DNA from 4 places in the Brumicola blandensis genome. Region 1 is predicted to be linked to each of the others. Evidence: predicted binding sites of a transcription regulator. Region 1 holds the regulator's gene; each other region holds the start of a gene.
What was found. The regulator LexA, encoded in region 1, represses DNA repair genes until DNA is damaged. The targets are predictions, from matches to a motif close to TACTGTATNNNNATACAGTA.

Region 1 (7,894 bases):
CTGTTTGTGCTTTGAACTCCCAAGGCATTCCAGAGTGGGTACGGGTAATAAACTCTACCTTAATAGTGCGCGATTCATCGATCACTACCGACTCATACACAGCCGCTTGATCCGATGGCTTACCGTTGATACCGGTTAAGTCACAGAACACATCGTATAGAGGCACTAATGCGAAGCTGAAACCCAACATACAAACAACAACTAATACCAAGCGCTTTACTGTTTTCGCATTTTCAGCTGCCATTTCAGCGCGCGTTTTGGGCGCCGTAGACGCATCAGCACTACTTGCTTCAGCGTCTCTAGCCGTGTCATTAAGCGATTTATCTTCAGGATTCATCGTCTCAACTACCGTTTCTTATTTCACTACCGGCGGCGTTTCAAACGTATGGTAAGGTGCAGGTGACGGGATTTCCCATTCTAAACCTTCAGCCCCTTCCCAAACTTGGTCGCTAACAGGCTCACCTTGTTTCTTACATGCCTTGATAAGCAATACTAAGAAAATAAGCTGAGATAATCCGAAGGCGAAACCACCGATACTGATCCACTTATTGAAATCTGCGAATTGAAGCGCATAGTCAGGAATACGACGAGGCATACCTGCTAGACCCACAAAATGCATAGGGAAAAACAACACGTTTACAGAAATTAGTGAGCACCAGAAATGCCACTTAGCTAAAGTCACGTCAAACATCTTACCCGTCCATTTCGGTAGCCAATAATAGACAGCCGCCATGATAGAGAAGACCGCACCTGTAACCAGTACGTAATGGAAGTGAGCAACAACAAAGTAGGTATCGTGATACTGGAAGTCGACAGGTGTAATGGCCAACATCAAGCCAGACAAGCCGCCAATCGTAAACAGCACGATAAAGGCAATAGCAAACATCATTGGCACTTCAAACGTTAATGAGCCGCGCCACATTGTCGCTACCCAGTTAAAGACTTTCACGCCTGTAGGCACCGATATCAACATGGTCGCGAACATGAAGAACATTTCCGCGGCCACTGGCATTCCGGTGGTAAACATGTGATGCGCCCAAACGATGAACGAAAGAAGCGCGATCGAAGCGGTTGCATACACCATAGAGGCGTAACCAAAAAGTTTTTTACGCGAAAAGGTAGGCACAATCGCGGAGATGATACCGAAAGCAGGTAGAATCATAATGTATACTTCTGGGTGACCAAAGAACCAGAAAATATGCTGGAACATCACTGGGTCACCACCACCGGCAGCGTCAAAGAAGCTTGTTCCGAAGTATTTGTCGGTCAGTACCATCGTAACCGCACCGGCTAAGACTGGCATAACAGCAATAAGTAAAAACGCCGTAATCAACCACGTCCATACGAACAGCGGCATCTTCATGTACGTCATGCCTGGAGCACGCATATTTAAGATGGTAACGACAACGTTAATCGCGCCCATGATTGAGGAAATACCCATAATATGCACAGAGAACACAAACAAGGCAGTGCTGTCGTTACTATATTGAGTAGATAAAGGCGCATAGAAGGTCCAACCGAAGCCAGGGCCACCGCCTTCCATAAATAGCGATGAAAGCAGAATTAAAAAGGCAAATGGCAGTATCCAGAAGCTCCAGTTATTCATGCGAGGTAAAGCCATATCCGGCGCACCTATCATCATTGGTACCAACCAGTTTGCAAGGCCGGTAAAGGCAGGCATAACTGCACCAAAGACCATAATTAACCCATGCACTGTTGTCATTTGGTTGAAGAAATCAGGTGAAACAATTTGCTGTCCTGGTTGGAAGAGCTCTGCGCGAATAACCATCGCCATTGCACCACCCACGAGGAACATAATGAATGCGAACCACAAATACAATGTACCTATGTCTTTGTGGTTAGTCGTAAACAACCAACGGGTTATCCCTGTTGGAATATGATGCTCATGATGATGGTCGTCGTGTGCGCCATCACTAGCAGCGTGAGTGTCTTGGCTATCTTTAACTGTATCTGTACTCATCGTGATGACCTCCTATTGACCGTTTATCACAGCGTTGACGTCTTTAGCTTGCACCATGTCGCCAGTGTTGTTGCCCCAAGCATTACGCTCGTAAGTCACTACCGCCGCAATCTCAGACATACTCAACTGCTTACCAAACGCAGGCATGTTGTTTTTGCCGTTGATGATGTAATCAATGTGCGCTGGAATGTTTTGCTTCTCTAATGCAATCGCGCTGCCTTTCAAAGCAGGGAATGTGGGTGGAAGACCTTCACCGTTTGGTTGGTGGCAAGCGACACAGGCAATGTTGTAAACCTTCTCACCTTGGGTCATTAGCTCTTCCATACTCATATTCATCGCAAGTAAACGTTGTTCTTCTTCTTTTGCACGTATGGCAGCTAACTCTTGCTCTTTTATCCACGCGTCGTATTCTGCCGGCTCTTTTGCAATGACTACCACCGGCATAAAGCCATGGTCTTTTCCGCATAGCTCTGCACATGCACCACGGTAAATACCAGGTTCGTTAACATTCGCCCATGCTTCATTGATAAAACCAGGGTTAGCATCTTTCTTAATTGCAAAATCAGGCACAAACCATGAATGAATTACATCATCTGAAGTAATTAGGAATCTCACTTTTTTGCCCGTAGGGATGACTAAAGGTCGGTCAACTTCAAGAAGATAATTTTCACCTTTAGGAAACTTATTTTGAATTTGCTCTCGCTGAGTGGCCAGCAAAGAAAAGAATTCAACATCTGGGTTTTCTTGGTACTTGTAATGCCACTTCCACTGGGAGCCAGTGACTAGTATAGTAATATCTGCTTCGCTGGTATCCTCCATCGCCATTAAGGTTTTCGCCGCGGGCCAAGCCATAGCAATAAGGATAATGAAAGGGATTACTGTCCAAAGCACCTCAACCTTTACATTCTCGTGAAAGTTCGCTGGCTTAGCGCCCACTGACTTGCGATGAACTATCATGGAATAGAACATAACGCCGAATACCAAGGCACCAATGACTACACAAATCCAGAACATTAGCATATGTAAATCATATACTTGTGCACTGATATCGGTAACGCCTTCGCGTAAGTTAATATCTGATCGTTCCGCAGCAGTCGTCGCGATTGCCGGATTGCTAAGCGCCAGCATAGCGCCTACTAGCAACGTTGAAATTCGCTTCACTCTGATACTCCTTTGCATAACAACATTAGAGCGCTCAATTTTTACACTCCAATGTAAAGGTTTTGTTATTATTTTTAATGATATGTAAATCAATGCCTAATGATTAAACAAAGTCCCTACTTAGTCTAGTGTTTTTTTGCAATTTGAATGAATATGGTTATTCCCTATTTGCTTAATGCGCAATAAATAAACAATAAAGAATTGATAAGTAACTCAAGCAGAGACGGAATTAATGAAGAGGGAAGAAGCGATTGATTTATTTAAAAAAACCCAAGAACCGGCTGAAAGCGGTGCTTGGGTTAGTTGGGTATATGTCGAGTAGAAAGAAGAGTTAACTCATGTTTACATCCAATCAGAGTTACGAATAACACCAACTGCAATACCTTCTATATTGAATGGTTGTGAAGCTAAATCGACTTTAATCGGTGAGAAAGCGTCGTTTTCTGCATGTAGTAGTACTTGGCTTCCGCGTTTTTCAAACCGTTTTACCGTAACATCCTCATCAACACGAGCGACGACAACCTGACCGTTATGAATATCAGTTGTTCTGTGAACCGCTAATATATCGCCGTCGAGAATACCGATGTCTTTCATACTCATGCCATCGACTCTAAGCAAAAAGTCGGCGCTTGGCTTGAACAAATCTGGGTCGACTTTGTAATGACACTCTACATGTTCTGTTGCTAGGATGGGTTCACCCGCTGCAACACGACCAATTAACGGTAAACCTTCTTCCACTTCATCTTCAAGTGCACAATTCAGTTTAATACCGCGCGAAGTACCCGGCATAATTTCAATCACGCCTTTTTTCGCCAGTGCTTTTAGATGCTCTTCCGCTGCGTTAGCAGATTTAAAGCCTAAATTTCGTGCAATTTCTGCGCGAGTTGGGGGCATACCCGTGTCGATCATGGTGCTTTTGATTAGGTCGAGCACTTCTTGTTGTCTTGGAGTTAGTGGACGCATAAACAGCCTGTTTTTCTATACAGTTAGGTGTAAGTATATACAGGATCGAATAAATGGCAATCATCAATTTGTCTTTTGTTACGTTTGTTTTTCAAGGAATTAATATAAATTATCGCTGTCATGTTATTATTGTCAGGTTAATTTTTATATTAGGAAGAATACATGAGTGGCGTACGCGCTTTTTTGCGAAAGCTTTTTACACTGCCAATTCGCTGGCTAATTTCAGTGAAGAGTGTGCCTACTAACATCGAGTCAGAGCTCGGTATTGATAAAAAGAAGCCCCTTTTATACTTAATTCAAACTGAATCGATTACCGATTTAGTTGCCTTGCAATTGTCAGCTGCAGGCTTAGGTTTACCCAATCCCATATCGCCCATAGGGTTCTTAGGTGAGGAGCATAAGCGCTGCTATTATATCAATCGTCCTCAAAGCCTATTTTCCCGAAAAGTAAAGAAAACATCTATTGAAGACGTATTTACAAAAATGTTTCTATTACATAGAGAAAATCCCGAACTAGACTTGCAGGTTGTGCCTGTATCAATATCTTGGGGTCGCTCAGCAGGCAAAGAGTCCTCCGGATTCGCGCAATTACTTGCTGATAGAGCATCGCCAAGCTGGTTACGAAAGCTATTCATTTTACTATTCTTAGGTCGTGACAACATCGTTAGTTACAGTAAAGCTGTGTCCACTAAACAGATGGCCCAATTACATGGCTCTAACCAAAAGATATCTCAGAAGCTAGTACGAGTAGCGAGGACTCACTTTCAGCGAAAACGTCAAGCAATGTCAGGCCCAACGCTTTTAGAACGCTCGACTCTATACAATTCACTTCTCGGTGCCGACTCTATTCAATTGGCCATGCAAGAAGAAGTCAGACAAAAAAACATCAGCCCTGATGAAGCAAAGAAAAAAGCCTTAGCTTATATTGATGAAGTTGCGGCCGACTATCGCGAAGGTCTCATTCGTATAGGCGATAGAGTGCTTGGGCGTATCTGGAATAAAATATATAACGGCATACATGTCGGACACGCTCATCGCGTGCGAGAACTGGCTCAAAACGGCCACGAGATCATTTATGTACCGTGTCATCGCTCACATATGGATTACCTATTATTAACCTATGTTATTTATCATGAGGGCCTAGTGACTCCGCATATCGCTGCAGGTATTAATCTAAACTTTTGGCCAGTGGGTAAGATATTTAGACGTTGTGGTGCGTTTTTTCTACGTCGCAGTTTTGCCGGTAACAAACTCTATACCGCTGTGTTTAGAGAATACCTAGAATTGCTATTTAACAAAGGCTATTCAGTTAAGTACTACCCGGAGGGCGGGCGCTCGAGAACAGGTCGCTTGCTACCACCAAAGACCGGCATGCTTGCAATGACCTTACAAGCCGCCTTAAAAGGTATCAATCGTCCAGTCTCAATTGTCCCTGTTTATCTGGGCTATGAGCACGTTATGGAAGTAAAAAGTTACCAAAAAGAATTGAAAGGCAAGTCGAAGAAAAAAGAATCGCCAACACAAGTTTTCTCTGCCATTCGTAAGTTGAAAAATTATGGTCAGGGCTTCGTAAACTTCGGCGAGCCACTACTTATTAATCAATTCTTAGATGAGAACGTGAAAGAGTGGCGCGATGTTAATGTGGATGATCCAGATAAAAAACCAACGTGGTTAACGCCTGCCGTGAACAAGCTTGCAGATACTATTATGACGCGAATCAATCGTGCCGCGGCATTGAATGGTACAGCTTTAGTAGCGCTATGTTTGCTATCGTCAAAAACCCAGATCATGAGCGAGTCAGAATTAACTCGCGCTATCAGTGACTACCTCGAACTTCTTAAAAACGCACCGTTTAGCGGCGACTTCACCATGCCAGACGAAGACGCTATCGAGTTGGTTCAAACAACACTGGCCCTAAAGCGTTTTGAACAGTCGGAAGATGAGTACGGCAAACTCGTTGCGACAAAGCCTGACAATGCAGTATTACTCACCTATTACCGTAATAACATCATGCATGTTTTTGCTTTGCCTAGTTTAATTATGGCGGTTATTTTCAGTGCTAAGAAAAAAGAAAAAGCCGCAATCATATCAATCGTTGAACGCATGTATCCCTTGCTGAAACGCGAGTTCTTCATGCATTTGTCATTAGAGCAAGCGAGTGAGTATGCCGACACATTGATATCACAGATGAAAGCCCAAGGCTTGTTAGTACAAAGTGGCCGCTACTTAGCGCCACCAGCTTCCAGCGACGATAGTTTCCATTCTGCGTGGTTACTCAGCCGAGCAATGCAAGAAACTTGGCAACGCTACGCAGTTGTACTCAGTGTGCTTGAGAAAGAGAAGTCACTCGGCCGTACTCAACTTGAGAAACAGAGCTGTGTTATTGCCGAACGTCTTTCAACCCTTTATGGCATGAGTTCACCTGAGTTCTACGACAAGAACGTATTGGGAAGTTTCGTGAATGCCCTACGAGAAAATAAGCTGCTCACCACACTTGATGATGGCACGCTTGAATTCTCAGAAGACAGTTTAGCCATGAAAGAAGTGATTAACGAGTTGGTTTGGCCGGAAATAGTGCAGCATTTGGAAAAGATCTGAGGCACGTCATTTCTGCGGAGGTTTGTCATTCCTGCGGAGGCTTGTCATTCCTGCGAAGCTTTGTCATTCCTGCGAAGGTATGTCATTCCTGCGAAGGCAGGAATCTAGGTCCCCGCCTTCGCGGGAATGACGGTAGTAAGTGGGAATGACAGTAGTAAGTGGGAATGACCATAGTGGGCAGGGATCTAGGTCCCCGCCTTCGCGGGGACGACGGTAGTAAGCGGGGACGACGGTAGTAAGCGGGGACGACGGCAGTAGGCTGGAATGACGGTAGTAGGCTGGAATGACGGAAAGACAATAAGGCTAGGAATGACCCACAAATTTGACAAAATAAAGCCATTTAGTAATGCCGAATTAAGCACTGTGTTGCAAAGGCTAGCGAATAAGAAAGACTTCATCATGACCTTGGTTAAATTCAAGTTTGCGAAATGGCCAAGGGCAAGCTACCCATTGCTAAGCCTGATAACGAAAATGTTTATCAAGCGTAAATTCGCAGATATAAATTCGCTCTCAGAATTTCAAATTCTAGTCGAACCATACATGCGTCGTATGATAAAAAAGACGTGCGCAGAGCTCACGGTCTCGGGCTTAGATACGCTCGATTTAAGCAAACCCTGTCTATTTGTCAGTAACCACCGAGACATCGCTTTAGATCCTGCTTTCGTTAATTGGGTTTTACATATTAATGGTCAAGATACCGTGCGCATTGCTGTTGGCGATAATTTACTACACAAAGACTGGGTTGCTGACCTCATCAGACTGAATAAATGCTTTGTTGTTGAGCGGTCAGTGGAGGGCAGGCGTGAGAAACTCGCAGCCGCAAAACTGCTCAGTGAGTATATTGAACACACCCTTAAAAATGACCGCCAACATATCTGGATTGCTCAGCGTGAGGGAAGAGCTAAAGACGGTATCGACCTAACTAATCCCGCTATCGTCTCAATGCTGAGTTTAAATAAGCCAAAGGATATGTCATTTGGTGATTATATTAGAGACTTGAGAATTGTGCCTGTGTCACTCTCCTATGAATTTGATCCTTGCGATATTCACAAAGCGAAAGAGCTGTATCAAGCAGAGCAAGAAGGGAAATATGACAAGCCAGATAATGAGGACATGCAAAGTATTGTAAGTGGTATTACTGGTCAAAAAGGTAAAGTACATGTCCACTTTGGTAAGCTCGTTGGCGGCGAC
Region 2 (7,894 bases), on a different contig from region 1:
TAGTCATCGGAACAGGCATACTAAAAGTAAACACGCTCCCCTTATCCAATTCACTGCTAACGGTAATATGACCGCCCATTAAGTGAGCTAGCTGGTTCGATAGATGAAGTCCAAGTCCAGAGCCACCGAAGCGGCGGCGAATGCTGCTATCACCTTGAGTAAAGCTGCCGAATATTTGTTGAACTTGCTCATCGCTTATGCCGATGCCGGTATCAGATATATGAAACGTTAGCTGATTCTTTTCTAGTACAACCTTCAACTCAACGCTACCTTGTAACGTGAACTTTAAAGCGTTTGAAAGTAAATTGATCAATATTTGCTTCAAGCGTAAGCCATCGATGTGCACCACAAATGGTTGTGGTAAATTCTCATGCAAAGAGAAAGATAAGCCTTTTGTTTTCGCCTGCATCGAAAACATGGTGTTGATGTTGCTCAATAATATGTGCAGGTCCTGAGGTGAATACTCAAGCTCAAATTTATTCTCTTCAATTTTGGTTAAATCGAGAATATCGTTCAACAGTGCTAACAAATACAGGCTACTATCATGAATGATTTCAACCTCTTTGTAGATATCTTTAGGCTCAACATCTCTGCAAATAATCGCTTCAGCTTGACCAATAACGGTTGTCAGAGGCGTGCGTATCTCATGGCTCATATTTGCTAGAAATTGCGTCTTAATTCTGTTTGCTGCAGCTAGCTTGCTAGACTCATTGGCGATATCTGCCGTTTTCTCCGCAACCTGCCTTTCTAGTTCAATCACCGCTTGTTTTTGGCGCTGGATATATATCAATATTCCTAAAATGAGAACGCCGGCGTAAACGCCAAACATCCACCCTCGCTCCCAAATAGGCGTTGCAACAGTAACATCGACAGCGAGTTCATTGTTATACCAAAGGTTTTGTTTGATCCGAGACTTAACACGGAAAACGTATTCTCCACCATTCAAATTGGTATACGTGGCAGACGTGTTACTACCATTTTCAATCCAGGATTCATCAAAGCCCTCGAGCATGTAGCTATATTGAATTTGGCGAGCATTGAGTAAATCAAGTGTGGCAAATTCAAACTTAATATTAGACTGATCGTAGTCAAGTTTTGCACCTAACTCGCTAACCTCATTGATATTAAAATCTTCGGAACTGCCCAAAACTTCAAAATTAGTTAATTTGGTACCTTCATCGGACTTATTGTCCTTAATGACCAAGGGGTCGAAGAAAAAAACACCATCACGGCTGGATAAAAAGATTTTCTTGTCAGTAATAGTTGATGTGGGATTATAGAAATAACGAGACCCCGGCAAACCATCGCGTTTGTCAAAATGACGCATTTCTTTGGTTCTAGGATCTAAGCGGCTGACCCCTACTGCAGTCACTAACCAAAGGTATCCGTTTTCGTCTTCGTCTATAAATCTAACGCCCTGGTTGTCACGCTCATTGAAAAAGTCGCTCACCAATTCTCTTTCGCCCGAAGTCAGATTTACTTTAAATAAGCCTATCTTATTTCCAAGCCACATATTATCTTGCTGATCTAGGTAAAGTGAGTAAATGAGGTTTGCTAATCCTTCATTTTCAGAGGAGTCGTCTCTAGCATCACCTATTTTCGTAAAGGAATATGGTTGGATATCAACCAAAAAAAGTGTATCACCGAAAGACAGCCACATTCTGTTCTTGGGACCTAAATAAACCCGAGAGGAGACGGTTTCAACAATTTGACCTGCGGATATATCATCCAAGGTAAAAAACTCAAACTCATTGTTAGTATAGTAAACAACAAATAAGCCAGACTTAGTGACGACCCAAAGGTTACCAGAATCGTCAGTTTCTATATCGCGAATATCATAAAATGAATCCTGCAAATACGGTGGCGGAAGAACTTCGCTTTTATGTCCATTAGTGTCCACTCGGAATAGCGTTTGCGAACCCGTATACCAGATGTCACCTTGTTTCGATTGAGCTATGAATCGAATGGCCGAAATTGATTCGCTAGATTGTTTATTAAGTACAGAAGTAAGTGACTCGGTGCGCGGATCCCATCTTTTTAACTCTCCCGCTGAAGTTCCAATCAATACACTATCATCGTTTGCACGCTTCAATATAAATGCAGAGTTAAGAGAAGGTTCCTCTATTGCACTAAAAATGCTTTCCCGCGTTATTTTATATAAGCCAACGCCTTCGCAACTTAACCAAATTGTACCTTGGCGATCCTCAAACAATGTTTGACCACAGCGGTCGTCAAAATCCAATGGTACTTTCTTGAGCGTCTTTGCATGTTCTGTAAAACTATAGACCCCATTGTCAGTCGTCACCCAATATTCATTGAAACTAGTTTTAATCATAGAGTAAATTGCACCCAAGCCTTTACTGTTTTCAGTAGGAATTGGAGTAAAAGTTTCAGTTCTGAGATCGAAGCGTACAATACCATTTTGTGTGCCTATGAAGAGTACTTGGTTTTTCCCCTTCACCAGCCTTCTGATTTTGTTCAATTCTGAAAGCATAGAGTCACTTTCTGGATAGTAGTGCGTAAATAGTTTAGTTTGAGTGTCGAGTTTGTTTAGGCCAAAATCTGTGGCTATCCAAAGAATGTTTTCTTCAGTTTGTTCAATATCCCATATACGTGGGTCAGAAGTGCCGTTAGTTTCACCATCCAATTGAGGAAAGCGTGTGAAATCTTGTGTACCTTCGTGAAATTGATGTAAACCCGCGGTGTATGTGCCAGCCCACAATTGATTGTTACTGTCTTGGTGGAGAGATTGTACAAAATTGCTGCCAATAGCTCGCTCATCTTCCGGTGAAAAAGTGAATTTCGAAAAGGTTTCAGCATCCTTATCAAATAAAATGAGTCCCCCCCCCCAACTACCGATCCACAAGCGCCCTTGTTCATCTAAGTAGAGGTTTCCGGCATTATTATGTGGTAAGGATGAATCGTCGTCTGAGTCGTGGAGGTAAGTAGCTACATTCTTTCCATCATATCGAAGAACGCCATTGTATCCGGTTCCTAACCAAAGGAAGCCGTCTTCGTCTTGTACCATAGAGAAAATAATTGAAGAAGAAATGCCATCATTTTCATTCAGTAATTCGTATTCATACTCTACCGCTGCAGCGGCGCGACCAGCTAACGCCACAAGGTAGAGCAAACAGAAGAAAGTGAGAATGCGATTAAACAACTAAAATCCCTTGGGCAGACCAGTAAAATATCTCAATCTACTTTGGCTAATTAAAACGACACTTTGCAGAAGTAATGCTACGAAAAACCGATATTCACAGGTACTACCACACAGCCCTCAGTATAACTGAATAAGCGAAACATGAAAGACGAAAAGCCTGAAGCACGCGGCAAAACCCTTTCCGAATCACACTCGAATAAAGTTCGACTCAGGAAGCTAAAACTACAAGCTTTTTAATTAGAAAACAATTGATTAGCCTAAGTTTTTGCGGAATAAATTAGATTCACCGTGAAAGTAGCGCTGTAAGCAGACTCAGTAGGTTTACAGTTCGCATGAATGAAGTGCTGTATAAACACACAGGTTTATTGCTATACTGCGCCCATCCACAAAAAATATGAAGTGAATAATGGACGTAACGCGACTCCTTGAAGACCTAAACGATAAACAACGTGAAGCGGTGGCAGCACCAGCAACTGATACTCTGGTGCTAGCGGGTGCTGGTAGTGGTAAAACTCGAGTACTTGTTCACCGTATCGCATGGTTGATGGAAGTAGAGTCTGTTGCGCCTTATAGCATTTTGGCTGTGACGTTTACTAACAAAGCAGCAAGAGAAATGCGAGGGCGAGTCGAACGGCTAATGGGACAAGCGCTTAACACAATGTGGATTGGTACGTTTCATGGTTTGGCACATCGACTCTTGCGCTCTCATCATGAAGAAGCAGGCCTACCTGAAAATTTTCAAATACTAGATTCAGACGATCAATATCGGCTAATTAAGCGTCTGTTAAAATCAATGAATTTAGATGAAAAGCATTGGCCGCCAAAACAGATACAGTGGTACATTAACGGCAATAAAGACGAAGGTTTACGTGCTAAAAACATAGAAACGCATGGCGACCATACTCAGCAAAAAATGAAAGAAATTTATATTGCCTATGAACAAACATGCCAACGTTCAGGCTTAATTGACTTTGCTGAATTGTTATTGCGCGCTCATGAGCTATGGGCAAATAATCCGCAAGTCTTGCAGCACTACCAAAAACGCTTTCGCGCTGTCTTGGTGGACGAATTTCAAGATACAAACAACATTCAATATGCTTGGTTGAAACTGTTGACCAGCAATACCGACAATAACAATATGATGATAGTGGGTGATGACGACCAATCAATCTATGGTTGGCGTGGTGCCAACGTTCAGAATATTTCTCACTTTTTAAGAGACTTTCCTCGCGCAAACACAGTAAAGCTAGAGCAAAATTATCGCTCAACATCTAATATATTGAATGCAGCCAATGCCGTTATTGGTCATAACCCTGGACGTCTCGGCAAAGAGCTTTGGACTGAGGGTGGCGAAGGCGAAAAAATCAGTTTGTATGCAGGGTTCAACGATCTCGATGAGGCTCGGTTTATTGTTTCCCAAATCAAAAGCCAACATGAGCAAGGTTCTGCTTTGGCCGACTGTGCAATCCTGTATCGAAATAATGCGCAATCTCGAGTGTTGGAAGAAGCGCTACTTCACGAAGGCTTAGCCTATCGTATTTATGGCGGTTTACGCTTTTTCGAACGCCAGGAGATTAAAGATGCTTTGGCTTATCTACGACTAATAAATCAGCCAATTGATGACGCCGCCTTTGAACGTGTGGTCAATACACCCACTCGTGGTTTAGGCGACAAAACATTGTCAAACATACGTGTATTTGCCCGTGAAAATGACATTTCAATGTGGCAAGCAAGTAGCAAGATGCTTGCACAGAATATGCTTTCAGGCCGCGCTGCTAATTCATTAAAAGGATTTGTAGAGATGATCCTACAAATGACACAAGATGTGAAGGACCTTCCACTCGAGAAAAAAGCAGATCATGCCATGAAGCACTCCGGTTTGTTCGCCATGTATCAAGCGGAAAAAGGTGAAAAAGCCAAAGCTCGTGTAGAAAACTTAGAAGAACTTGTTACCGCTTGTAAGCAATTTGAGGCGCCAGAAGACGCTGAAGAAATGAGCCCATTATCCGCATTTTTAGCTCACGCCTCTCTTGAAGCGGGTGACGCTCAGGCTGATGCCAACCAAGATGCTGTGCAGATGATGACCATTCACACTGCTAAGGGACTAGAATTTCCTTTTGTTGTTTTGGCGGGTGTCGAAGAAGGCATGTTCCCTAGCCAAATGAGCAATGATGAGCCAGGAAAACTAGAAGAAGAACGACGTCTTTGCTACGTTGGAATGACCAGGGCAATGCAACGACTCGTTATCACCTACGCCGAAACGCGCCGTTTGTATGGTCAAGATAAATATCATACAGCCTCTCGTTTTATTCGAGAAATTCCAGGTGACTACATTGAAGAAGTACGTCTACGTACGCAAATTAAACAACCAATCCATAATCGCTTCAGTTCAGCAACTTCCCACGCTACTTTTGAAGAAAGTGGATTTAAGTTAGGCGAACGCGTAGAGCACAAAAAGTTCGGTGAAGGCACTGTACTGAACTATGAAGGTTCTGGCGAACATGCCCGAGTTCATGTGAACTTTGACTCGGTGGGCACAAAAATACTCATGCTTGCTTATGCTAAACTCGTGAAAATCCCTTTCTAAACTTTGAGCGTACCTAATCTTATCAATACCTAGGCGGAGGTCGAAACAGTATGAAGCTAGTTTATACCAACGAAAACAACATACTAGTAAACCATGCAAAGAATATCCTGGAGAACGAGGGTGTTGAAGTATCGCTCAAGAATGAACATGGCTCTACTGGAATGCACCCTCAGTTCATGTTCTTGGAGGTATGGGTAAACAATGATGCGGATGAAAAAAAAGCTAAGCGCATACTTGAAGAGATTGAAAACCCACCAGAAACTGAAGAGTGGGTATGTGCGAATTGCCAAGAGAAAAACGACGCTTCATTTGAACTCTGCTGGCACTGCCAAGCACCGGCAAATTAATAAAGCATAGCTGCACTGAACTAAAGCGGAAACTTAAAGGTAAAAGACTTGTGATAAGTGAGTTGTAGACTATCATTGACCAATCTCACTTTTCTATCTACTTAAAATTTAAGTCTTTCTTTAGGAGCTCTACATGCGCTGGCGTGCTTGGTTACTCACCTTCGTTTTTGTTTTTAGTGTTATTGGCCTATTAGGTTTCGTCAAGTTCAACCAAGTCATGGCTGCTATCGCTTTCGGAAACTCCTTTCCCGAACCAAGTGAGACTGTCAAAGTCCAAACGCTCAGTGAGTCTAACTGGCAACCGACCTTAAACATAGCGGGTAGTGTCCTGCCGACCCGCAGTCTCGAAATTCGAAACGAATTGGAAGGCATTGTGACCTACATCGGTTTTGCATCAGGTGGTAAAGTAAAGGCTGGGCAGGTTTTGTTAAAAATGCAGGTTGATGATGAACTGGCGCAGCTAGATGCCATCGATGCAGAAATAAAAATTGCAGAGCTTGACGTCAACCGATTTGAAAAGCTATTGGAGCAACGAGCATCTAGTCGGGACCAATACGATCGTGCCAAGGCGCAGTTGGCTGTCGCTAATGCTAGGAAGCGTTCGCTTGAAGCCATTATTGCCAAGAAAACCATTGTTGCCCCTTTTGACGGCCAAGCTGGCTTACATCAGCTAGAAGTTGGTGCATTTTTGTCTGGTAATACCTTGGTCACTAAACTCATCAGTGATACCAAGACTGTTTGGGTCGACTTTAATATTCCACAAGCTTATTCAAATGTAGAAGTAGGCTCGGTTTTAAGAGTGAGCTCCAGCATTCTCAATCTGCCACCCACTGCAGCTAAACTCATTGCTGTTGATCAAGAAATCTCAACCCGCTCTCGGAATATGCGAGCAAGAGCAGAGCTAACTACCAGCGATTTTGCACTAAAGCCTGGCGCAATAGTGACTGTTTCTTTGCCGGTCGGCAACACCGAAACTGTTGCTCGCTTACCTACTAAAGCCATTCGTTATGATGCTTTCGGCACCTATGTGTTTAAACTCAATAAAGATGAGAACGATGATTACCGTGCCAGTCGCCAAGTGGTCAAAGTGATCACAACTGAGGGCGAAACAAGCGTGCTTAAATTGAGCGAAAGTCCTGGCTTAGAACTAGGAGATACAATAGCGACACAAGGTAGCTTTAAACTGCGAAATGACATACTCGTTTACGTTGATGACGGAAGAGAGTAAGTCGAATGAATGACCAAAAGCCCGACTTGGGCAAGCCAACTATCATGGATGTGTTTTGTAAACGTCCAGTATTATCTATCGTTCTTTCTTTGGCGCTTGTGCTTGTAGGTATAAGAGCAGCAATCGACTTACCCATTTTGCAATTCCCTAAAATTGAGAGTGCCTCGTTACAGATCACGACGCCATATGTGGGCGCGTCTGCAGAGGTCGTACAAGGTTTTATTACCGAACCGATAGAACGAGCTGCGGCTTCGGTACCAGGCGTCGATTATGTCGATTCTCGCACCACACCAGGAGTGAGCACGGTAACGGTCTGGCTGCGACTTGGTGTCGATAGTACCCGAGCGCTTGCAGAGCTCTCATCTCGACTCGATCAAATTCGATTTGAACTCCCTGAGGGAGCAGAAGACCCAGCGGTGCAGGTTGTGCGAGCTGATAGACCATTTGCAGTATTTTATCTCACGGTTAACTACGATGAGATTGAGGCCGGTATGTCACGTATCGAAGTGACTGATTACCTGTCGCGACGCGTAGTGCCCAGCTTATCGACTATTCCAGGAGTACAGCGC
Region 3 (7,894 bases), on a different contig from region 1:
ACAACCGATATGTGTATACTAGATTTCTTCTTTTACACCTTGATAGGCCATTGATGTTTGCATATGTAGCACGACAAGCGATTTACGACACGAAGAAAAACGTGTTTGGCTATGAATTATTATTCCGCGATGGTGTAAAAAACTGTTTCCCTGATATCTCTCCAGACGAAGCCACAAGCAACATGCTAGCCGCCAGTCACTTGTCTATCGGCGTAGAAAGCATCACTTTCAACAAAGCCGCATTTATCAACTTCCATACCGACACTATTATTTATCGATTTCCGTCTACGCTAGACCCCAAAAATGTCGTTATTGAAATTGTTGAAACGGTCGATGTCAGCCCTGAATTAGTGAAGGCTTGCGAACAAATCCATGAAATGGGTTATAAAATTGCGCTAGATGACTATGACTTTAGTGCTCATTGGCAGCCACTCATGCCCTTCATATCGTATATCAAACTGGAAGTTGAAGCGGTTGACCTAACAAATCCAAGTGTCGTTGACCAAATAGACGCCTTTAAGAAACAAGGTAAAATATTAGTAGCTGAAAGAGTCGAAACTCATGAAGAGTTCGAACGCTTTAAAGAAGCGGGTTTTCACTATTTTCAAGGCTATTTTTTATCTAAACCAGAAGTGGTAAAGCATAAAAATATCGATATCTCGATGACCTCTGTTGTCGAACTTTTACGCATTAGCGTAGCAACGACCTTAGATGTACAGAAGGTCACTGAAGTATTTGAAAAAGATGTGGGGCTTACATTTAAGCTAATGCGCTTTATTAACAACCCCAGTGTGAATAAGCGCAACAAGATTGAGTCATTGTCTCATGCTCTAAAGTACTTAGGTCATGTCGAACTGAAAAAGTTTATTGCCTTGCTAACACTTGCCAATTTAAAAGGTAATAAGCCAGAAGACTTATTAGTTTCAAGCTTAACCCGAGCACAATTCTGTAAGTTAGTGTCATCTAAAATGGGCATTGCTGAAGATCCGCCAAATAGTTTTATATTGGGCTTGTTCTCACGAACAGACGCATTACTCGATATGCCTATTGAACAAGTTTTAGAGAAGCTACCTTTCACTGAAGTCATCAAAAATGTACTGTGTAAAAAAGAGCAAGAGGATGAACTCGCCCAGCAATATCAATTGTGCGTCGCGTTTGAGACTGCAGATTGGGCTAAAATTGAAGCTTTCGCTGAAAGAATTAATTCACCCATGGAAGATCTTTTTCAGATGTACTATCAAGCGACTACTTGGGCGAATGAAATGAAGAGTAGTTTGTAATAAACATCAAACTACTCTTCATAGGCATGCCTGTTTACATTGCCGTTTTTTGCAGTTTCTTGTGTTGTTCATTCACCAACATCAAAGCCGCTGAGCTGTATATTTTGTATAGCTCATAATTGAAAATGCCCGCTTTTACTGCAGGGTCGGTTTTCACCCAGGTTTCAGCCGTTTCTAAACTATCGGTATTAAAGATGAATAAGCCTCGTTTTGGCCTCGCCTCAACAAAAGGGCCAGCGACAACCAGCTTCTTTTCTTCTGCTAACTGACTCATATTGGCAAAATGGCCAGCAAATGCTTTGTCTCTTTCCGCTTTATCTTCAACTGTTTTATCGCCGGTCACTAACAACACCATGACATAAGATTTCATGCCGTAGTCATCCGCTCCCACCGAGGCTGCGAGCTCTTCATCGTATTCCGCATAGCTGTTTACACTCATGCATAAACTAAGCATTAATACATAGTACATTTTTTTGAGTCTGTTTTTCATCGCGACGCCGCTCCTAAGTTAAGTCCTTGAACTCAATAAAATAGTGAGCAAAGGTGTAAAACTACAGTACATAAGAGCCCTATAAAATACAAATTCAAAATGCACAGACATCAAAAATAAAAACATAATCTAATCATTAACTTGTGCTTTTTGTTCTCGCCTGTAGCGGCATTGTAAAACAATTCCTTGATCAAAAAACATAAGCATTTATACTGTATAAATATACATATAAGCTAATTATGATTAGGTGCTAGATGAAATCTCTGCTACATGATTTACAGAAAAAACAACTTGTGTGGACAGCGGCCAAACTAGATCAACAACAGGAGCGTGTTGCTACAGGTTATCAAAAGCTCGACGAAGCACTCAATGGTGGATTTCCACAATCAGGACTAGTGCACATTGCTTCTATTCTAGGCTGTGGCGAAATGCGTTTAGTCGTACCAGCGCTACTTAACATGCACGAAGACAAGCGCCTATGTGCCTTCATTGCTCCACCTCATTTATTAAATGCCGAGTTCCTTCTTAGCGAAGGCATCGACTTAGAACGGGTATTAATTATTCAGGCGAATAGCTCTCAAGAAGCGCTTTGGAGCGCAGAGCAATGTGCCAAAAGTGGCGCCTGTAGCGCTGTATTTGTATGGCAAAATACCTTACAACAAAGCCAAGCAAAAAAGTTAGAGCTCGCGGCTTTAAAGGGCCAGTGCTTGAACTTCTTTTTTACCAGTGGTCAGCATCAAATTGAGAATTTGCCGGTTAGCTTGTCACTTTCAATGAAGCGAGATAAGCAAATGGTTCAGGTAAAAATCAATAAACAAAAAGTGGGCTGGCCCTTGCCACCATTTACGGTGAAAGTGCCTTTCAAAGCAAAGCTCGGTTCACCTATGCGAAAGCCAATGAAAGCTCAACAACACAATGTTGTTGCACTGCATGCTAATCAATAGTTTAAGCAGTCAAACCCTATGCAGTTCGATACCTCTTCATTGTGGATATATATCTACCTCCCGAATTTACAGCTAAATGTCCAAGAAGCGGAAGGTATTCATCTGCAAGAACCAAATACACAAAGGGTGCAGCAACGCTCTCAACAAGCTCGGATTGTATATGATCCCAAACTCAATCAGGTTATTCAGCTCAATCGTGCAGCTGCTAAACTAGGCATTAAGCATGGCATGGGTTTAGCGAGTGCAAGTCTACTTTGTGCTGAGTTAGCGGTCAGTGAATACAAGCTTGAACTTGCTAAGCAAACTCTCGAAAGTTTGGCCAATGAATTGTACTTATTAACCTCTGATATCGTTATTGATGAGCCCCACGGTTTGTATTTACGTGCACAAAATATGCTGCGTTTATATGGCAGTTTAGAGCACTACTGGCAAGCGATAAAACGCAGCTTAGCGCAACACTCATTCGACGTTTATTATGCTAGCGCTTATTCTGTAAATGTAGCAAAACTCATTGCGAAACATCGTCGCCGATTCATGAGTGATAACAAAACCTCCATTGCGCAAGAACTCAAGCAATGTACGCTTTCTATGAGTGATATTGATCGTAAAGATATTGAAAAGCTACAACGTGTCGGCGTAAAAACAATTGATGACTTATTATCACATCCCTCATCAGAGCTTGCTACTCGGGTATCTAAATTGAGTCTACACCTAATTGCTGAGCTACGCGGAGAAGCGCCGGCAAAACTTCGTTTTTACCAACCACCCGAGCATTATCAACAATACCTAGAGCTTCTTTACGACATTGAGCTTGTGGATAAACTTCTTCCTGTGCTTGAGCGTTGTTTGCAAACACTTGAATCATATTTGTTAGTACGTAACGCATTAGCATTGAGTCTGACGATTTGCTTACATCAACGAGAACATGAGCCTATTGAACAAGTGATTAATAGTGCGCAGCCTTTGTACAAAAGCGCTCACTGGCTAGATATTATTGCCCTGCGATTTGAGAGCCTTAGCTTAAGCTCAGCAGTATATGGGATTACATTAAGCTGTCGTAAAATTGAAAAAGCCGACCTGTGTGATAGCGATTTTTTCACCCAAAAAAGCACGCATATTGCGGCAATGACTTTGCTTTCTCGCTTGCAAGCTAAACTTGGAGAAGAGCAAGTGAGCTTGCTGCACTACAGCGACGATTATCGGCCTGAGTGCAATAGTCGATACCACCAACAACAGGACAATAGAAAGCGGATAAAGGCCACTAAAATCTACTTAGACAGGCCGGGGTTTTTACTCAAAGAACCTCGCCCTTTACAAGGCAAGGCACAAATCATAGATGGCCCAGAACGCATTGTGTCAGGATGGTGGGATAAACAAGAAATACAGCGCGATTACTTTTTGGCGCAAAGCAAACAGGGACAGCAATTATGGATATTTAGAACACCCAAAGACGAGTGGTTTATTCATGGTTACTTCATCTAAAAACAAGCTACACGCGGCCTTTGCTGAACTCGTCTGCCAAACCAACTTTTCATTTTTGGAGGGTGCTTCTCACCCAGAGGAAATGGTTCGCCAAGCTTACTTTTTACAGTACAAAGCTATTGCTATCACCGATGAATGCTCAATGGCTGGCATCGTGCGCGCTTATGCTGAAATTAAACAACATCATCTACCGATTAAACTGATTGTCGGCAGTAAGTTCGTTTTCAATGGCAACATTATTGTTTTACTTTGCCCCAATAAACTCGCCTACAGTGAGTGCTGCCGTATTATCACCAACGCTCGCCGCCGTGCAGAGAAAGGCCACTATGAGCTAAGCGAATGGGACTTAAAATCGGTGAAGCACTGCCTATGTATTTGGCTTCCTAGCGGTGACAGCCAACAAGATCATGATTGGGCAAGATGGCTCAATAAGCACTACCTTGGACGTACATGGCTAGGTATAAAACGTTGGTTAACCGCAAACGAGTACGAGCACATTAGTTATTGTGAGGATATTGCAGAGCGTTTTGACTTAGATCTTGTCGCGAGCTCATGTGCTTTAATGCATGATCCAAGCAGACAAGCCTTACAACATTGCCAACACGCCATCAGAGAAGCTTGTCTCATCCAAGACTTGGGGCGTGAAGCGTTATCAAATCAGGAAGCTTGTCTAAGACCACTGCAAAAGCTAAGTAATTTATACCCGTCAGCCTGGCTCGAAACCAGTGTTAAAATTGCTGATTTGTGTCACTTTGACCTTTCTGAGTTAGCCTATCAATATCCTGCTGAAATATTACCAGCGGGCTCCACACCCGCTATTTACTTACGCGAACTAGTTGAACAGGGCATTGCAAAACGCTTTCCATCTGGAGTTAGTAAGGAGATCCGCGCCACGATTGAAAAAGAGCTCAAACTCATCAATGAACAGGCTTATGAATACTTCTTCCTCACTATTTACGACATTGTTCAATTCGCCAAAGCCAAGCATATCCTGTATCAAGGCCGCGGCTCAGCCGCAAATTCGATTGTGTGTTACTGCTTAGAAATAACAGCGGTAGATCCACGCCAAATCAGTGTGCTATTTGAACGCTTTATTTCTAAGGAACGCAATGAGCCGCCCGACATTGATGTTGACTTTGAGCACGAACGGCGTGAGGAAATCATCCAGTATATTTATCGCAAATATGGTCGAGAGCGCACCGCAATTGCCGCGACCGTGGTCTGCTATCGTTTTAAAAGCGCCTTACGAGAAGTTGGAAAAGTGATTGGTATCAACAATACCGACTTAGACTATTTTATCAAGAATGTGAATCGTCGAGATCGCGAGCTTAGCTGGCAATCTCAATTGACTGAGTTGGGTATTGATCCTGAATCCCCTAAAGGACAGCACTTCATTCATCTTGTTGAACAACTTATTGGCTTTCCTCGCCACCTTTCTCAGCACGTTGGCGGTTTTGTTATTTCCGCAGGTCCCTTGTATGAAATGGTACCCATCGAAAATGCTTCAATGGCAGAAAGGACGGTGATTCAATGGGATAAGGACGACTTAGAAACATTAAAGCTATTGAAAGTCGACGTGCTCGCGTTAGGTATGCTCACGGCTATTCGTAAGAGTTTCGACTTGATTAAACAGCATTACCAGCACACATATAGCATCCCTTTTATTACTGCACTACCGGATGATCAGCAAGTTTTTGCACAGATCCAAAAAGCCGATACTGTGGGTATTTTCCAAATTGAGTCCCGTGCCCAAATGAGCATGTTACCGCGCCTAAAACCCAAGGAGTATTACGACCTAGTAGTGCAGATTGCGATAGTACGTCCGGGTCCGATCCAAGGTGATATGGTGCATCCATATTTACTTCGTCGTGATGGAAAAGAGCAAATTGATTACCCTTCACCAGAGATCGAAAAGGTACTGAAACGCACTATGGGCGTGCCTATTTTTCAAGAACAAGTCATACAATTGGCAATGGTTGCTGCGGGTTTTTCAGGTGGCGAAGCTGACGGTTTGCGCAGAGCAATGGCGAGCTGGAAGAAAAACGGCGACTTATATAAATTTAAACAAAAGCTTACTGACGGCATGACCGAACGAGGTTATAGCCACGACTATGCGCTAAGGCTATTTGAACAAATTTGCGGTTTTGGTGAGTATGGTTTTCCTGAATCTCATTCGGCTTCGTTTGCAGTCTTAGCGTATGTGTCTGCATGGTTAAAGCATTACTATCCCGAAGCATTCTATGTCGGTTTACTGAATAGCTTACCGATGGGCTTCTATTCACCCTCGCAAATCATTCAAGATGCCAAACAGCATGGTGTGAGTACACTGAATTTTTGCGTAAATGCATCAGACTACGATCATGCTTTGCAAACCAAGCATGAACAAAGCCAATCGCTAAGCATTCGCATGGGATTACGCTTAGTAAAAGGCTTGAAGAAAGACTCTGTTGACTATTTAATTAAGCAGCGACCAGAAACAGGTTATCAAAGTATTGCGGAAGTACGTCAACTTGGGCTGCCCTCATCTTGTTTACAAGCCCTAGCCAGTGCAAATGCGTTTGCGCAAATAGCAAACGATCGCTATCAAGCACGTTGGCAACTGATGGACTCGATCCAAGAACTGCCTTTGTTTGCTAACAGCGTAGATGAAATACCACAGCCAAGCTACATTAAACAGCCATCACTATTTGATAACCTAATAGAAGACTTTGCGAGTACAGGTTTATCACTTGAACACCATCCCATGGCCTTATTGCATCAAGCAGCATTATTACCAAGGTTTACCCCTGCGAATCACTTAGTCGACATTCCACACCAGTCATTTATTAGCATTATTGGTGTGGTTACTGGAAAACAAAGTCCGGGCACAGCCGCGGGTGTCACATTCATCACGCTTGAAGATCATACTGGAAATATCAATGTGATTGTTTGGCAATCATCAGCTCGCGCACAAAAGCAGGCCTATATGAATGCCAAGATACTACAAGTGAAAGGCATACTGGAAAGGGGTGATGGCGATGTAGTGCACGTTATTGCAGGTAAGCTTGTTGACCAAACTCACCTACTAGCGCAACTAGATTTAAAGTCTAGGGAGTTTCGGTAGCCACTTGTCTAACTTGCAGAGGTGCTAGGGTCAAGCCATCCACTTTCATCAAATTAGACTGATTCAGAGCTGACTCTACCAATAACATTTTTTGACCATCGGGGTGAATGTCTAAGTGAGGCAATAGCATACTCCCACTCAGGGTCCAGCTTTGTAGATTCTCTGCGGGGGCTTCTTGATTGATAGGGATACTGACCAAGATCGTCTGCTCATCCTGCTGTTCAGTAAAATACAGTATCTCATTGAGCAAACTAAAATTGTTGGTGTTATAGCGCTTAATCTCAGTGATCTTATTCTGCTCCTCTAACTGGGCAGCATTAAACACTGGCTCGGCAAACAACAAACTATCCGCTACGAAAAAGGCCTCATTTGCCTCATTAATGGCTAACCACTTTAGCTGATCTAATGGTTTAAGAAACACCAAGCCTTCGGCAATCAGTTCACTCTTGTTCGAACTCATATCGTGAGCATATATCTTGTTCACCCATTGTGCAGGCTCAGTACTATTCGTGCTCGCTGCAGTAGTAGCGGCGGTTCGATAATAGACTTTTTGACTATCAAGAGACCAAACGGGATTGCTAGGATTGGCTTCTGG
Region 4 (7,894 bases), on a different contig from region 1:
CCCAGACGTTACGCTTTAACAGCCGGCTTGACGATAACGTCACTGCCAGTTGCGCCAGGTACGGCACCTTTAATTAATAAAAGGTTGTTTTCAGCATCAACACGTACAAGCTCTAAAGATTGAGTGGTGATTCGCTTGTTACCAAGCTGACCAGCCATTTTCTTACCTTTAAATACTTTACCAGGTGATTGGTTTTGACCAATTGAACCTGGAGCACGGTGAGATAGTGAGTTACCGTGAGTCATACGCTGTGAACTAAAGTTCCAACGTTTGATTGCACCTTGGAAACCTTTACCTTTTGATGTACCTGCTACATCGACTTTCTTCGTGTCATTGAAGATTTCAACAGTGATTTCACTGCCCACTTCAATTTCACCGCCTTCATTTTCATTAAGACGGAATTCCCACAAGCCGCGACCTGCTTCCACGCCAGCTTTAGCAAAATGACCTGCTGAAGCCTTATTAACGCGGTTAGCTTTCTTAGTGCCAGCGGTAACTTGTAGTGCACGATAACCGTCAGTTTCCTCAGTACGTAACTGAGTAACACGGTTTGGGGTCGCTTCAATAACAGTCACAGGGATTGAAACACCATCTTCTGTGAAGATGCGAGTCATACCCACTTTACGACCGATAAGACCAATCGACATTGTTATTACCCTCTCTTGTTAGCCCAGGCTGATTTGAACATCAACGCCGGCAGCCAAGTCCAATCTCATCAAAGCATCAACTGTTTTGTCAGTTGGCTCAATGATATCTACTAAACGTTTGTGTGTGCGGATTTCGTATTGATCTCGTGCGTCTTTATTAACGTGCGGAGATGTTAGAACTGTGTAACGCTCTTTGCGTGTAGGTAAAGGGATAGGACCCGATACTTGTGCGCCAGTACGTTTCGCAGTTTCAACGATTTCAGCAGTAGACTGATCGATCAACTTGTGATCAAACGCTTTTAAACGAATACGAATTCTTTGATTTGGCATCGATTAAGCTCCAATCGAAAGAACAAAAAAATTCACCTTTTCACTCCTATTGCTTTCTTAAAAAGCGTGGATGAAAAGATGTGCGTAAACCATTGACCTCCAATTGAGGTCCTGTTCATATGTCAGTTTGCTCAGGAGTTACCGAAGTAGCTATTGAGCGCGCCGTGTAACTAAAGAAGCTAATGCTTATTGACCTAGTTACTCGAACAACTAACGAGTGTCTTTTTCAAAGTATCTGTAAGACAGTGGGCGCGAATTATACAGAGGAGAGAGGAAAAGGCAAGCGCTAAATAGCTTTCTTTGCATATAGCCTTATTTCTGAACTATTCTGTCCTGATAGTCGCATTAAATTCGACGGTAAAAAGCATTAAAATATGAAGCTTGAGTGCAAAAACTCGCCATAAAACAGCTTGAATTACGAAAACATCAGGTTTTTTGATATTCTTGCCGATACCTTTGGTATACCTATGTATTCAAAATTAGTCTGTGTCAATACGCTGTATCATTCTATGATAGCAGCTCAATCAGGATTAAAGATTTAACTATGATAGAAAGTACGGCGCATCAACCAGCGATTGAAAATTTAAGAACGCAGCTAGCCGCGCATCCCACGCTAATGGATGCCTATGGCCAAGTCGAGCCGATTATTCTACAAATTTTCGGCGCTCAGCGTATGAGTTTATTTCAACGCCGCCGTCAACATCAAGATCTTGTCGCCCGGTTTAAGACGGGTAAAGAAACGCGTTCTATAAAGGTACCGATCAGCCCACTATCAATCGCTGGCTACGTTGCGCTAGCTCAACGGCCTCTTGTCATCGATGACCCATACAATGCAGAAGCGCTTGCTGCTGTGCATCCTAGACTACGTTTTGCAGGTCAGTTTGATAAATCAGGGACATTCACGACACAAAATATACTTTGTGTGCCAGTTATTAATGCAGATGTATTAATGGGTGTCATGCAAATCATCAATAAAATCGATGAACCTTTCTCAGATAAAGATGTGCAAGTGGCTGTGCAGGTTGCCGAAATATTAGGCGACAAATTCAGATACGAGTTAGGTGGTACAAAGCATCAGTTCGAATATCTCATTCATCGCGGCTTAACATCTCAGAAGACCATTGATGAGCTATCAGAAAATGAAGCAACCACTAAACAAATTATTCAACGACTTGTTTCTGAACACCGTATTGCGGAAGATGAAATTGGCAACGCGATCTCTGTGCATTATCAAGTCCCGTTTATTAACTATTTGCCAGACAAATATCATTTATACCAAAGTGACAGTCGCTTAAACCTCTCATATTTAAAACGTAATCATGTCGCGGTTGTTTCTGACGCTAACGATAGTCCAATTGTTTTAATGGCAGAACCAAACAATGCAACGCTATTAATGGAAATAGAGAGTGCATTAGGTATCGATAGTTATGAAATAGCCGTCGGTCTGCCAAATCATATCCTACAATATCTCGGTGAGAACGTGGGGGGCTCGGGCCCTGGTGAACTCGATGAGATTCTTGACGAAATCGGCACATCAGGTGAAGAAGACGATGAACTCGGTGACGAGTTATCAGATGACGCACCAGCGGTTGTTAGGCTGGTTAGCCGAGTACTTCATGACGCAAAACGGCTAAACGCTTCCGATATACACATTGACCCAGAGAAAGGCGCGCCGACTCGAGTGCGGATGCGGGTTGATGGTGTTGTAAGAGATATTAATCAAGTGCCAGCGTCCCATCACAATGCGGTGATCGCACGTATCAAAATTATGGCAAGTTTGAACATCGCAGAAAAGCGCGTACCACAGGATGGTAAGTTAACGTTTAGAATGTCCGGACAGCCTGTTGAAGTGCGGGTAGCGACTATCCCGACTGTAGCAGGTGAAGGCGTGGTAATGCGTATTCTTGCCACCGGTGGCGCGATGCCAATAGAAAAAATGAATCTATCGCCGCGCAATATGGGCATGATAGAGGAAATGATAAAACGACCGCATGGTATCTTGCTGGTTGTTGGACCAACAGGTTCGGGTAAAACAACCACACTGCACGCCGTGTTAGGTTACCTAAACACGCCTGACAAGAAAATTTGGACCGCCGAGGATCCGGTGGAGATTACGCAACCTGGATTACAACAAGTGCAGGTAGTACCTAAGATCGGTTTTACGTTCGCGAATGCACTTCGTGCCTTCTTGCGTGCTGACCCTGACATTATACTGATTGGTGAGATGCGTGATAAAGAAACAGCACACGCTGGTATCGAAGCGTCACTGACGGGTCACTTAGTATTGTCAACACTGCATACTAACTCAGCGCCTGAGACCATTACTCGTTTGCTAGACTTAGGCCTTGACCCAGTCAACTTCGCAGACGCCTGTGTGGGTATCCTAGCTCAGCGTTTGATCAGAACAATCTGCAAAGAATGTAAAAAGCCTTATATGGCAAGTGATGACGACAAGGCGTTTATTCGCCGTCAGTATGGTGAAGCGCGAATCGAAGAGCTTGGAATTGACTTTGATAAAGACCTAGAGTTACACAAAGGTGAAGGCTGTGAGAACTGCGGTGGCACTGGCTATAAAGGAAGAACCGGTGTACATGAGTTACTGGGCATGTCGTCAGAGTTACGCTCACTGGTTTATAAAGAGGCGTCGGTTCCAGAAATGAAGGAGCAAGCTGACAAAGACGGTATGAGAACCTTGACCCAAGATGCTATCTTGAAAGTCATCAAAGGCGATACCGATATTGCTCAAGTACAAATCCTCAGTGGCGGTGGGCACTAGTCCACCGGCTGTAAATTGTTAAGCGCAATTGCTCACTAGTTGAGAAGGTGAAATGCTATATTCAGCCTTAAAACAAGTGCTAAAGTATGAGGGTGAATTAAAGCCAACATCAAAAGCCACTTCGTTAATTTGATAACCTTTATTTAGCAAGACTTTGGCCGTTTCTAGTCGATACTTTTTTAAATATTCATTGAAGTTATGAGAATAGACGTCTTTTAATCGGCGGTTCAAGGTGCGCTCCGTGACACTCATATGGGTTGCGGCTATCTCTCGAGTAAAACATTCATTTGAATAATTTTCACTGATCATGGCATTAAAGCGTTCAATAAAGCTTTGCTCCTTTTCATCACTGGCGTCATATGGCGCCGGTGTAGATAATTGCTGGCGGTGATACTCAGTGAGCTTTTCGCCAACCCGATCTTCTAACATTTGTTTCTGCTGCACCAAGCTAGCCAAGATGAGTTGCAATTCTTGCTGCACAATTGGCTTGCTGATGACCTGAGAAGCACCCACCTCTAAGGCTGATAACTTGAAGCTTTGAGAAGAAAGGCTACAAGCCACCAGTATTGGCAAATCGTGGGTTTGCGGGTTATTGCGAATCAAACGAATCAGTTCAATAGCACCGAGGGTGGGCGTTGATTGCTCAATGTAAATCACATCCGGCTTGGTATTATGAATCATCTGTAAACTGTCCAAGGCACGCGTACACGCCAAGCAAATGAAATGCTCTTGAAGACTTTGATGTAGTAAGCGCTGGGATTGTTGGTCTTCATCTACTATCAATATAGTCGGCTTTGCCACCGCGGCACTCGTAATAGAGAGCTGAGATGCATCGTTATTAAGACCTTCCGTTCTCGCTGTTATGGCATCTTTAAAGGAAACTACGTCACACGCGTTGATTGGCAGGGTAATGAAAACCGTGGTCATGTAGTTAATTGCACTGACGAGTTTAATACTGCCATTATTAGATTCTATCATTCGCTGTGCACTGGCTAAGTTCACATCATTCTCTGCATCGTAAGCTCTTTTACTGTAGTGCAGATTTGGACTCGCCTTCGCTGAAAAACCAATCTTTTTGACCTCAAGGTCAGTTAAACCAGCACCAAAACCGGTCAATCGGATATGATAGTGAGTGCCGTCACACTGAGTAGTAAGAGTCAGTTCCGTATTGGCATCAGAGGTTTTTGCAACTGCATGAAGTAAACCCCGAAGCACTTTATCTAGCACGCCAACCGAAAGATCCAAGTACGCTTGCTTACCATTGTTCAACAATAAAGTTTGATTGTAAGACCAACAAATTGATTTTAAAAAATCTGTGTTCGCCTGCAACACAGATGAGGTGCTTACAATAGTTCGATTAATGGGACGGCTAAGTTCGCGGAGTGAAAAGTGCTGCAGACGTTCTGAAAGTTGTACAATATTGTTCCAGTTTTTGCGACTACTCTGCCTACGATCTTGGTCAACAAAAGGCTGCGTAAGGTATGCACTTTGCTTACCTAATTCTTGCGACAAGCTTACCCTCATTTGCTTGCCAATAGCGTTAATGCTTAATTGTTGCTGCGTGACTAATTCCAATGCAGATTTCTTCTGCTCGATAACATTTGTATATTGATTCTTGGCCCTATACAAAGCAAGCCGATAGCGCTGGGCACGAAACAAAGTGATGACAAGCAATACAAGGAGAAAAGTGTCGAATAAAACACTGCTCAATGGGTGTTGAAAAATATCTATAAACTGCAAAAACACGGTACTTCCTGTGTGTGTAACTTAATCCTTTAGGCTATGGTGCTCACTTTTCCTTACATAAACAACTGGCCTTAAGGCGTGTATATATACAGCGAGAGCGCAAAGAGTAAACAGTTTTGACATTAAACGAAAGTATGAATTTTGCTTGATACCAGGCAAGTGATAGTTATGCTTGTTGAAACAATAAGTTATTCTTAGATATAAAACGCAAGCAATCTTCAAACTTATTTGATTCTGCACAATTTGTATACAGCCAAGCCTGCATGTTCGCATTATGTGCTGCAAAGATGTCATATTTATAGTCACCAATATACGCCAACTCTTCACATGGCAACTGCCATTGCTCAGCAATCTGGAGTAATGCGCTAGGATCTGGTTTAGGAGGGGCATCTTCTCTAGTAACGACGAGTTCGATGTCTATCTTATTTTTATCTATTTTGGTGTTCGTTGCGGCTTTGCAATTGCGCGTTACAATCGCAAGTGGAAGTTGCTTTGCTCGCGCCTGTTGAACGAAATTCTCAGCGCCAGGCATCCATGTGGAACTGAGCGCGTCATCCAATTCGTGTTCCAAAATAATTTGATGCGCTTTTGCTTTTGTTTCCATACACCCGATAGTCTCAACAAATGTTAAAATATCTGCATCATGTGGGCAGGCAATGTCCTTCTTTATTGCAGCAAAATTCAACTGGGTTTGTACTAAAGTGTCATCTAGGTCGAATATGATCCCGCTGACGTTATCGAAAGAAAAAATAAGATGTCCTTGAGTTTTTGCAATAAGTGTATCAACCAAGATAACGTGAGTAGTCTTATTTTGGTTCAATTTTCTAACAATGGAACTAAGTTGGGTGTGCGCTTAGTTGAAAAATGTTGTTTCGTATTGCAATGTTTTATACACAGTTTTGTAGAGCATACCAAAGTTATTAACAAACTGTTTATTTATACAGTGCATTAATGTATTCTGTATTAAAAGCAGTGTCGATTTTTAGAAGATTGTGTTTGTAGTAACTCTCATGGTCACTAAAATATTAAATAAATAATGGAGGCCAATATGGCAGTTATCACTCAGTATGTAGTTCAGCATAAAGGAGTTGAGAAATTGGTGACAACGGACAAAAAAGAAGCCGACAAGTATGACAAAATGTTAGAGGTTGCCGACAACCTTAGCGCTTACTTAGCAGCTAAAGGTGTTGAACTAACGGAAAGCGTTTCTGAAGAGCTTGGTATTTTATTATCTAAGAACAAAGACTCAGTGATGAAGATCATGAAAGGTGCTGAAGCGGATAGTATATTAGAAGTAGAGTCAGCTGATGTAGTTGAATTAAGCGCCGCCAAGAAATAGTAAGCGATTACTGACACCATTAGAGGTATCTTGCGTCAGTGAAAATTCACCGCATTAAAGGCTTTATCCAAAATATCTATTTGGTCGAATATCCCGATAAGTGCATGCTTCTCGACGGCTGTTCTCGAGCAGATTTTACCACGGTGAAAGCGTTTTTTGCCAACACCCTAAAACGACCGCTAAGTGATCTCCGCATTGTAGTAGTGACTCACATGCATCCCGATCATGCTGGTTGTGCACACCACTTCAGAACTGCAACAGGTTGTAAGATCGTTAGCGCGAACAAAACTACGCAATGGTATCGTGGTTTACAAGGTCGACTCTCTCACCTGATGGATATCGGTTTAGCTTACTGGGTGGCAAACAAAATGAAGCGACCTAAGCGAAACATTTGGTATTCTCCCTATTTACAGCCAGATTATCACCTGAACGACGGAGATAAGATTCCAGAGTTCGACGAGTGGAGCGTTTTTGAGACGCCGGGTCATACCGACAGAGATTTGTCCGTAATGCACATGCCAAGTAAGCGAATTTATGTAGCCGATTTAATCGTTAGAGTAAAAAAAGAGTTGTCGCCTCCCTTTCCGGTCCACATTCCTCACCTTTACAAAGCATCATTGCAAAAACTTGAAAGAATGCAGCCTAATTCGGTTTTGATGGCGCATGCAGAAGAAATTTCATTGGATGCTGAAGACTATGAGTCTTTATTGACTAAAGCGCCAGAGACACCAGAAACCAACCAAATGGCAATTAAACAGATGTTGAAAGGATATGTGTCGAAGAACAAACTAAACCTTAGGAACAAGTCCTAAGGTTAATATGAGTTAAAAGGCAGCTTAAGCTGTTCCACCGACTGTCAGTTCGTCTACTTTCAGTGTAGGCTGGCCAACACCAACCGGAACAGATTGACCATCCTTACCACAAACGCCAATGCCCATATCCAAGGACAAGTCGTTTCCAATCATGGATACTTTTTGCATCACTTCAGGGCCATTGCCAATTAATGTAGCCCCCTTAATTGGCGTTGTTACTTTACCATTTTCAATTAAGTAAGCT

Region 2: a site for LexA is predicted at 3,506-3,525, ahead of uvrD (DNA helicase II). Genes of this name have one in related genera too.
Region 3: a site for LexA is predicted at 1,981-2,000, ahead of imuA (translesion DNA synthesis-associated protein ImuA). Genes of this name have one in related genera too.
Region 4: a site for LexA is predicted at 6,426-6,445, ahead of RM544_RS06890 (YebG family protein). Genes of this name have one in related genera too.

Annotation. Positions count from the first base shown of each region.
Region 1 covers NZ_JAVRIE010000006.1:150,217-158,110, forward strand. Annotated here, with positions in the region: gene RM544_RS14335 (cytochrome c oxidase assembly protein) at 1-244, opposite strand, end outside; gene ctaD (cytochrome c oxidase subunit I) at 356-1,981, opposite strand; gene coxB (cytochrome c oxidase subunit II) at 1,994-3,109, opposite strand; gene lexA (transcriptional repressor LexA) at 3,485-4,105, opposite strand; gene plsB (glycerol-3-phosphate 1-O-acyltransferase PlsB) at 4,268-6,703, shown strand; gene RM544_RS14360 (1-acyl-sn-glycerol-3-phosphate acyltransferase) at 7,013-7,894, shown strand, end outside.
Region 2 covers NZ_JAVRIE010000002.1:284,408-292,301, reverse strand. Annotated here, with positions in the region: gene RM544_RS06520 (hybrid sensor histidine kinase/response regulator) at 1-3,163, opposite strand, end outside; gene uvrD (DNA helicase II) at 3,570-5,750, shown strand; gene RM544_RS06510 (putative signal transducing protein) at 5,801-6,097, shown strand; gene RM544_RS06505 (efflux RND transporter periplasmic adaptor subunit) at 6,231-7,325, shown strand; gene RM544_RS06500 (efflux RND transporter permease subunit) at 7,331-7,894, shown strand, end outside.
Region 3 covers NZ_JAVRIE010000002.1:7,491-15,384, reverse strand. Annotated here, with positions in the region: gene RM544_RS05300 (EAL and HDOD domain-containing protein) at 54-1,280, shown strand; gene RM544_RS05295 (YciI family protein) at 1,315-1,770, opposite strand; gene imuA (translesion DNA synthesis-associated protein ImuA) at 2,025-2,714, shown strand; gene RM544_RS05285 (Y-family DNA polymerase) at 2,733-4,196, shown strand; gene RM544_RS05280 (error-prone DNA polymerase) at 4,180-7,299, shown strand; gene RM544_RS05275 (winged helix-turn-helix domain-containing protein) at 7,283-7,894, opposite strand, start outside.
Region 4 covers NZ_JAVRIE010000002.1:374,345-382,238, reverse strand. Annotated here, with positions in the region: gene rplC (50S ribosomal protein L3) at 9-647, opposite strand; gene rpsJ (30S ribosomal protein S10) at 666-977, opposite strand; gene RM544_RS06905 (GspE/PulE family protein) at 1,522-3,753, shown strand; gene RM544_RS06900 (helix-turn-helix domain-containing protein) at 3,772-5,499, opposite strand; gene RM544_RS06895 (HAD family hydrolase) at 5,666-6,319, opposite strand; gene RM544_RS06890 (YebG family protein) at 6,548-6,838, shown strand; gene RM544_RS06885 (MBL fold metallo-hydrolase) at 6,877-7,650, shown strand; gene tldD (metalloprotease TldD) at 7,675-7,894, opposite strand, start outside.